3 regions of the Clostridioides sp. ZZV15-6598 genome follow, and region 3 is predicted to be linked to each of the others. Evidence: riboswitches for the same ligand, from Rfam matches in the RefSeq annotation. Region 3 holds a riboswitch; each other region holds the start of a gene.

Region 1 (3,292 bases), on a different contig from region 3:
TAAATATTATCCATCGACTTTACTTTACAGATTTTTAGTTTTCAAACTTTTCATCAATGTATTTCTCAGCTACTATAGATGCAATTGCTCCATCATTAGTTGCAGTTACAACCTGTCTTAGAGTCTTAGATCTACAATCACCTGCTGCAAATACACCTGGTATATTAGTTCTCATATCTTCATCAGTTATTATATAACCTTTTTCATCCATATCAACTTTCCCTTTGAATAAATCAGTTTGAGCATCTAATCCAACGAAAACAAATACTCCCATTGTTCCATCTTCTTCATCTGCAAAGTATTCATGAGTCTCCCCAGTAACTTTGTTTTTAAATACAACTGATTCTAATATTCCATCACCTTTTATTTCTTCTATTACTGTATCTAGTAAAAACTCTATCTTTGGATTAGCCTTTGCTTTTTCTTCAACACTTTTAGCACATCTAAACCCTTGTCTTCTATGTACAATCGTTACTTTTCTAGCAAATTTAGTTAAGTACATTGCTTCCTCTAATGCACTGTCTCCTCCACCTACAACAAATACTTCAAAGTCTTCAAAGAAATCTGCATCACAAGTTGCACAATATGAAACCCCTTTACCAGTAAGTTCTTTTTCTCCTGGGCAACCAATTTTTCTTGGTGTTGCTCCTGTCCCTATTATTACTGCTTTTGCTCTATATTCTGCCTTTTGTCCTTTTAAAACTTTTATATCTCCATCTAGCTCAGTATCTACAATGTTGTCTCTTAACATTTCTGCTCCGAACTCTTTACATTGCTCAACCATTCTAGCTATTAGACTTGGTCCTGTTGCATTTGGAACTGACCCTGGATAATTTGCAATTTCATGTGTTATTACAATTTGCCCACCAGTCTTATCTTTTTCTAGGATTAGAGTTTTCATCTTTGCTCTTGCTCCATAAAGACCTGCTGCAAGTCCTGCTGGTCCTGAACCAATTATTACTAAGTCATACACATTTTCCATCTTGACTTATCCTCCCTAATTAAATTTCTTACTTTTATTTAATATTAAATCATATTTAATATTTAGACTTTTTTAATAACTTTTTAACAAACTCATTTATTCATACTGCATTCTTTGTATTGTATTATAAAATATATCATAGTCAATTACTCTAAAGTCATCTTGAACACTTTCTGTCCATCTTGGAGTCTTTTTATTATTCTGAAATTTACTTGCAGTGATGATTGCTTCTTCAATTAAGGTTAAAGAGTTTATATCCAAACGATTTCCTTGTTTTAGTATAACTGTTCTGTAAGGTGTTTCATTTGGTTTTACACTCCCATATAGTGGATGAGATAAAAGTTCATATCCTTCATGTATCAAATCTCTACTTGTTTCTAAGATTCCAATGTAAGTTGTATCTTTAAATAAAACTTCTCTGTCTTGAACTTCTTCTTTTACTTTTGGATTATTTGTAATTATTATCATTTTTTTACTCTCTTTCAAATTTTTATTTATTACTCGATAAATAAAAAACAGGAAAAACAAATCTCCCAATTTGTCTTCCCTGTTAAAATCATTTTCAGAGACCCGTCCAAATACAGTCATCTTTACCTGAGAATTTCATTTAATCTTCTGGGTATGTAAGATTAAATTTGTCCCTTCGGTCGCTTTTTTATAAAGCAGTCTCCCATACTCTTCGCCCGGATTATTATATTTTCAGAAAATTGAAAAGTTAGCAATTTATCTTTTATTTTTATAAATAGCTTTTTTCTATCTCTGTTGACTTAAGTATATAAACATTCTATAAAATTTGCAATAGTTTTTTTATATGTATTTTGTATACATTTTTACTTTTTTTTCCAAATGTTGATATTACATATTTCCCGTATTTTCTTTTTTTTTTAAGTACAAATCTTTTTTGGTTTATTATTTCAGATTAATTAAAAATATAACCATTTTTGTAAGAAAGGTATATTTTTTTAATTCTTGCTCTTACAGAATGTATTTCTCATAATTTTTTACAAATTGATGTCATTTATTTCATCAAACCATGATTTTACATCATCTATAACAGATTTTATACACTCATTATCAAATGGAGAATATAGATTTCCTATACTTACAATATCTAAAAACGACTTTGTTCCTCCTACTTTACAGATGTTTATATAATCATTCCATCCAGATTCTTTATCTTTAATCATTTTATCCCAGAATTGTAATGCACAAATTTGAGCTAATGCATAGTCTATATAGTAAAAAGGATTTTTAAATATGTGACCTTGTTTAAACCACCAACAACCTCGTTCTAAAAAAGGATTATCATCATAATTTCTATGTGGTAAGTATTTTTTCTCTAAAAATCTCCATATTTCTTTTCTTTTTGATTTGTCGATATTAGGATTTTTATAAATATAATGCTGAAATTCATCAACAACTACTCCATAAGGTATAAATTTAATTGCAGACGATAAATGAGTAAACTTGTATTTATCTGTATCTTCCTTAAAAAATAACTCCATCCATGGCCATGTTATAAATTCCATACTCATTGAATGAATTTCGCAACTATCCAGTGTCGGAAAATTAATCTCTGGCATCTCAATCCATCTGGACATATACAATTGAAATGCATGACCTGCCTCATGCGTCAATACATCTATATCATCAGATGTTTGATTAAAGTTAGAAAAAATAAATGGCGACTTATAGTCAGGTATATAGGTACAGTATCCACCAGCCCCTTTTCCTTTCTTTGTTTCTAAATCCATAAGTTCATTTTCTAACATAAAATTAAAAAATTCATCAGTTTCTTTAGATAACTCAGCATACATTCTTTTTCCATTTTTAATTATGTATTCTGAATTTCCCTTTAAAGTTGCATTTCCTGTTAAAAATTCTAAGTCTTCATCTATGTAACTCAAAGATTCTAAGCCTATTCTCTTAGCTTGCTTTTCATAAAGTTCATCAGCTAGTGGCACAATATATTTTAGTACTTGTTTTCTAAAATTTTCAATCCTATCTTCTCTGTAATTACTTCTCATCATTCTAATATATCCAAGCTCTACAAAGTTTTCAAAACCTAGTTTTTTTGCTATTTTATCTCTAAGTTTAACTAATTTATCAAATATATCATCAAATTTAGATTCATTTTCTTCAAAGAAATTATAATATGCCTTATTTGCTAATTCCCTTGTTTTTCTAGACTTAGAACTCATAAATATTCCCATACCAGATAAGTTTCTTTCTTCTCCTTCAAACATTATCTGTGCAGATGCTAAAAGTTTAGTATACTCTGAACACAATTTATTTTCTTCTTGTAATTCC
Region 2 (3,292 bases), on a different contig from region 3:
TATCCAAACTACTTCTAATTTTAAGAATGCACCTAATAATACCATAGCTACAAATACAGTTCTATATCCATTCATACCTTTTACACCAAATAGGAATTCAAAACATCTTTCCCCATAATAACTCCACCCCAAAATTGTAGTGAATGCAAATAATGTTAAGCTAACTGTAAGTAATATTGGTCCAAATGTAGGAATAGCACCATTAAAAGCTGCTTGAGTCATAACAGCACCATTTAAGTCTGAAGACCAAACTCCTGATATTACAAGAGAGAATCCAGTAAGTGTACAAATTATAATAGTATCTATAAAAGTTCCTGTCATAGATATAAGCCCTTGTTCTGCTGGCCACTCAGTTTTAGCTGCAGCAGCTGCTATTGGAGCACTACCTAAACCAGATTCATTTGAGAATACACCACGGGCAATACCATTTCTAATTGCTAATGACATAGTTGCACCTAGAAAACCACCAGTTGCAGCAGTAGGTGTAAATGCACTTTTAATTATCAATACAAAAGTTTCAGGTATTTTATTCCAATAAGATATTAAAATGATTCCACATATTACAATATAGATAACTGCCATGAAAGGTACTATCTTAGTAGCTACATTAGAGATACTTTTAAGACCTCCAAATACAACTAAAGCCACAAACAACGCTAGTACAACACCTGTAATTCTAGGGTCTACTCCAAAGCTATTATTGATAGCGTCTGTTATTGAATTTACTTGAGTAAAAGTACCTATACCTAAAAGTGCAACTAATATACCACTTATAGCAAAGAATATTGCAAGAGGTCTCCATTTTTCACCCATACCATTTACTATGTAGTACATAGGTCCACCAGATACTTGACCATTTTTATCTTTAGTTCTGTATTTTATTGCAAGTACACCTTCTGAGTATTTAGTAGCCATCCCAAAGAATGCAGCTATCCACATCCAGAAAAGTGCACCAGGTCCACCAGCTTTAATAGCTGTGGCAACACCAACAATATTACCAGTACCAACTGTAGCAGCTAATGCAGTACATAAAGCTGCAAAACTTGAAACATCACCACTACCCTTATTTTCAGCAGAGAATATTAGCTTAAGAGCACGTGGAAGTTTTGTTATTTGTACAACTCCAAGTCTAACAGTAAGTAATATACCAGTACCAACTAGTAGTACCAACAGGGGCGGACCCCAAATAAAAGCATCAACTTTGTTTAAAATATCAATTAGATTCATAAAAACACTCCCTCATTTTTTTGCTTTACACAATCAATAGAATTTTTAATGAAGTAATTGACAGGAAATTAGTATAATTTATTAATAATTTCTAGTGTAATAAAAAAAGCTAAATCTAAAATAGATTCAGCTCTGGATATACACTAATTAGCAACCAAAATAAAAGTATTAATAATACTAGTTTTGGTAGATAATCCCTGTCCTTTTGCCTGAGAGATTGAGCACAAATGCCTTGCCCCTTCGGCGCCCATAATGGGTCTCTCCAGAGTTCCGTAAATTTTACAGTCCTACTTTAAAAAGTACCTGAGAGTGTTACTCCTTCGGTATGCCATATGGCAACTCTTCTATAAAATCTTAACCGGATATTGATTTGTCATAGCTTATTGTATTAATAATATTAATATAAGTTTTTGTGTTTTGTCAACTGAAAAATTTAAAAATAGGGAAAAGATATAAAAATATAAGTCTAATTACGAATTATAAACTTATAAATTTAAAGAATATACGTGAAAATAAATAGAATAGTAGGTGTTTAAATTAAGTGAAATATAAGTTTAGGATAAAAAAATAAGAAAATATTAAATAATTAATTAGAATTGATTTAATTATGGTAATATTATAGTTACGATATTAAGAAAAAGTCTATTTATTTAGATTTTAAGTGTAATGTAAGATTGAAGAAAGAGAAAGGAAGTATTTTAAAATGGGAAAAATATTAGTACTAGCAGAAAAACCTTCTGTGGGAAGAGATATAGCAAAAGTTTTGGGTTCAAAAAATGAAAAAAATGGATATATAGAAGGGCCAAAGTATATTGTTACTTGGGCACTAGGTCATTTGGTTACACTTGCTGACCCTGAAAGTTATGGAGAAAGATACAAATCATGGAGTTTAGAAGATTTACCAATACTTCCTAAGTATCTAAAGACAGTTGTAATAAAAAAAAGTGGAAAGCAGTTTAATACAGTAAAGGCTCAAATGAACAGAAATGATATAGATGAAATAGTTATAGCAACAGATGCAGGGAGAGAAGGAGAACTTGTAGCAAGATGGATAATAGAGAAATCTCAAGTAAAAAAACCTTTAAAACGTCTTTGGATTTCTTCAAGTACAGATAAAGCAATAAAAGAAGGGTTTGCAAAATTAAAAAGTGGTAAAGAATATGAAAATTTATATTATTCAGCAATAGCACGAGCAGAAGCCGATTGGATTATTGGAATAAATGCAACTAGAGCTTTAACAACAAAATATAACGCACAACTTTCTTGTGGAAGAGTGCAGACTCCTACTCTTGCTATGATATTGAAAAGAGAAGAAGAAATAAGAAATTTTAAGCCTAAAGAGTATTATGGATTGGAGATAATTGCAACAAAGGGCAACTCAGATATAAAGTTTATTTGGAATGATAAAAACAATAGTTCCTCAACTTTTAGTAAAGAAAAGATAGAAGGTGTCTCAAAAAAAGTAAAAGATTTAGATATTAAAATATCTGAAGTAAATAAATCATATAAGAAAAAATATTCACCTGCACTTTATGATTTAACAGAATTACAAAGAGATGCAAATAAAATGTTTGGATTTTCAGCAAAAGAAACATTATCTATAATGCAAAAACTATATGAACATCATAAGGTGCTTACTTATCCTAGAACTGATTCTAGGTATCTAACTTCAGATATTGTTGGAACATTAAAAGATAGAATAAAAGCTGTAAATGTTAGTGATTACTCCAAGGTTTGTAATAAATTATTGAAAAGTAATATTGCAGCTAATAAGTCTTTTGTCGATAATTCAAAAGTAACAGACCATCATGCTATAATACCAACAGAGCAAAAAGTGTTTATGAGTGATTTTACAGATAAAGAAAGAAAAATATATAATATTGTCGTAAAAAGGTTTTTGGCCGTGTTAAGCCCTCCTTTTGAGTATGAACAGACAACTATAAATGCGACTATAGAAGGTGAGACATTTAAAGCTAAGGGCAATAAAGTAATAAATCTAGGTTGGAAAGAAAGCTATAAAGATATGGATGATGAAGATGAGTATGAAAGCATTCCAAATGTGTTG
Region 3 (3,292 bases):
GCCATTATACATGCTTCTATTGCAGCAGTTGCTCCATCATACATTGATGCATTTGCAATTTCCATACCAGTAATTTCTGCAATCATAGATTGGAATTCAAACACTACTTGTAAAGTTCCTTGACTTATTTCTGCTTGATATGGAGTATATGCTGTATAAAATTCTGACCTTGAAGTTATATGTTTTATAATTGATGGGATATAATGGTCATATGCACCTGCTCCAAGAAAACAAGTCAAATCTTCTAGACTTAAATTTTCTTCTGACAACCTTTTTACTATTTTACTAACTTCTAATTCAGATTTTCCACTATCTAGATTTAAATCTCTTTTTAATTTTAGTTCATCTGGTACATCTGAAAATAATTCATCAATTGAGTTTAATCCAACTACTTTTAACATTTTTTCCTTATCTTCATTTGTGGCAGGTATATATGAAAATTTATTTTCTTTATTTACTACAACATTATCTTTTTTATATTGTTTTTTATAAAAAGGCTTCTTAACTGTTATAGCAGGAACAACTTTTTTTCTAATGGCTATACCTATTTCATTTCCTACTTTTGCATATTCAGCATCTATAATTCCCATTCCTAAGATTTTTCCTGTTGTTGGAGATGCACACCCAGTAGTTACAAAACCAACTGTTTTATCTCCAATTTTTATATCATATCCATTTCTAGGCATCCCTTTACCTTGCATTTCAAATCCTACTAATTTTCTTTTAATCCCATTTTCTTTTTCTTCTGCTAAGATTGATTTGCCAATAAATGACTCCTTATTTACTTTTACAAAAATAGATAATCCGCCTTCAAGTGGAGATATGTGTTCATTTATTTCATGTCCATATAGAGGTAGGGCTGCTTCAAATCTTAAAGTATCTCTACAACCTAGGCCAGCTGGACATATGTCTTCTCCTCCAACTTTTAGGACTTCATCCCAAATTAATTTTACATGTTCATTTTTGCAATATATTTCAAAACCATCTTCTCCAGTATATCCTGTTCTCGAAACTAAACAAGGGTATCCATACACTTTTATTTCTGACATTAATTTATAAAATTTTATTGATTCTAAATTTATGTCTGTGATTTTTTGAAGAATTTTTTCTGCTTTAGGCCCTTGAACTGCTAATTGACAAACTTCATTAGATATATTTTTTATATTTACTTTATACCCTTCACTTTGCTTCATTATCCAGTCAACATCTTTGTCTATATTTCCTGCATTTATTACTAACAAATAATCTTCTTCCCCAAACTTATATATTAATAAATCATCAACTACTCCACCATTTTCATAGCACATAGGAGTATATATGATGTCATTGACTTTTAATACACTTATATCATTTGTAACTAGGTTTTGTATAAATTTTTCTGATTCTACTCCTTTTACTTCTACTTCTCCCATGTGAGATACATCAAATATACCTGCACTTTTTCTAACCATTTCATGCTCTTTGTTTATTCCTTCATATTCTAAAGGCATTTCCCAACCAGCAAATTCAACAAGCTTTGCACCAAGCTCTTTGTGTGTATTATACAAAGGCACTCTTTTTAATCCATTCATATATAACCCTCCCTATAAAATTAAACCTATTATATTTAAGCAACTTTACCATTATGTCCTGTATTTTCCCATAAAAAAAATATATAAGCATAGGAAATAACCCTAGCCTATATATCCCTGTTTGTATACCTGAAAGATTTAATAATTTAATATTATTCTGCTTCTTCGGTGACTTATAGTATTTAACTTAAGTCTCTCCAGAGTCCCATCAATTAGCGATATTTTTGCCTGAAAGCTTCTCTAAGGATTGGCATTTCTTAAATTTCTTCTTCGGCGCCTTTTTGTATAAAGGTCTCTCTCGCTAATCTCACTTGGAAATATTTATTTTCAATTTTATTTTATGAATATTTAAATCAAATGTCAACACATTATATTTATTTTTTTTTATGTATTAATTTTTTTGTTAAGTTTTTATTATCAATTATTTCTCTTTTATATTATTCACTCTTCTGCAAAGATATTATATATTAATGCAAAATAACATTTTCACTTAATTTATTATTAAAATAACACACAAAGAACCAAATGTAAATTTGTATTGAGATTTACTATAACATGTTAAAAGTATATTCATACACTTGATGAAATCGTTTGCAATTTTAAACTTGTGAAAAATAAGATTTTTAAAATAGAATATCTTTAGTAAAACTTCAACTATTGAATGGTTATATGATTTGCATATTTCTTAAAATTTTAGTCATTTTATACTTTTAAAATAAATTGCTATAACTGTAAATCACTATTGTCTGTTCTTTCCGATTTTTAGTACGCTACTTATAGTATTTCCATAATATTAATACTACAAAATTCCAATTTTTGATTACTTCAACTAGTCAATAAACTGACATTTATATGTTTGACATCCACTTTGTAAACTTTCCAATCAATGACTGTGCAAACTTTAAATTCAATGCCACAATTATAATACCAATCATACTATACAGAATTGTTGTACTTATTTCACAATCAAGTATATAAATACTCTTACTTATACACCAAATGCTTATTGGTAGACATATAATGCTGGTAATGAGTGAAGGTATATATTTTCTTATTATGATTGACTGTCCTATGTGAATTATCAAATGCAAAGTATATGCGATAAAACTACCTAACCATAATAGATATACATACTGATTATCCGTTATAACTGCAAGTATACAGAAAATAAGGCATAGAATAAGTTCTTCAAATACAGCAAATGCCATACCCTCAGTGCTATAATTTTCATAATTTTTACTTATGAATGGATACTTCTTATCAAGCATTGATTTATTTTTTTTAAGCCATATTCCAAAACCTATTATCTCTTCCATATCATGGAAAATAAAAAGTAACGGAAACAACCATATGTATTTTTCCATAACATCCTCCTGCAAAGTCTATTTAATAGATGAATAATAATCAAGCGTAAATGAATGAATATACTATTTTTCACCTATAAAAAAAGCACTTCATATTAAAGTGCTAATCTATCACATATATCAAAAAATAAAAACGGGATAGCCCACTCCGAAAGCCAGCAACCCCAGTTTTTTTCAGCACAACTAAGTACTGTAAAGTGCGGATGAAGGGAGTCGAACCCCCACGCCAATGGCGCTAGATCCTAAGTCTAGTGCGTCTGCCAATTCCGCCACATCCGCTTATATCACTCTTTTATTTTACTATATTTCGCTATTATTTTCAATAACTTTTTAAAATTATCTAAAAATAAACAAAAT

What was found. A riboswitch is a leader RNA that binds a small molecule or an ion and turns the genes downstream of it on or off. The one in region 3 is predicted to bind glycine.
Region 1: it holds a riboswitch for glycine, as region 3 does, so the genes downstream of both, KGF50_RS05075 (GrdX family protein) here and gcvPA (aminomethyl-transferring glycine dehydrogenase subunit GcvPA) in region 3, are expected to answer to the same signal.
Region 2: it holds a riboswitch for glycine, as region 3 does, so the genes downstream of both, KGF50_RS14880 (alanine/glycine:cation symporter family protein) here and gcvPA (aminomethyl-transferring glycine dehydrogenase subunit GcvPA) in region 3, are expected to answer to the same signal.

What each region holds. Positions count from the first base shown of each region.
Region 1 is NZ_JAGWCS010000016.1:34,193-37,484, forward strand. It holds gene trxB (thioredoxin-disulfide reductase) at 35-982, opposite strand; gene KGF50_RS05075 (GrdX family protein) at 1,079-1,450, opposite strand; glycine riboswitch at 1,554-1,665, opposite strand; gene KGF50_RS05080 (M3 family oligoendopeptidase) at 1,984-3,292, opposite strand, start outside.
Region 2 is NZ_JAGWCS010000085.1:11,163-14,454, forward strand. It holds gene KGF50_RS14880 (alanine/glycine:cation symporter family protein) at 1-1,227, opposite strand, end outside; glycine riboswitch at 1,415-1,503, opposite strand; gene KGF50_RS14885 (DNA topoisomerase III) at 1,931-3,292, shown strand, end outside.
Region 3 is NZ_JAGWCS010000073.1:11,768-15,059, reverse strand. It holds gene gcvPA (aminomethyl-transferring glycine dehydrogenase subunit GcvPA) at 1-1,571, opposite strand, end outside; glycine riboswitch at 1,778-1,882, opposite strand; gene KGF50_RS13905 (HXXEE domain-containing protein) at 2,420-2,935, opposite strand; tRNA gene KGF50_RS13900 (tRNA-Leu) at 3,134-3,214, opposite strand.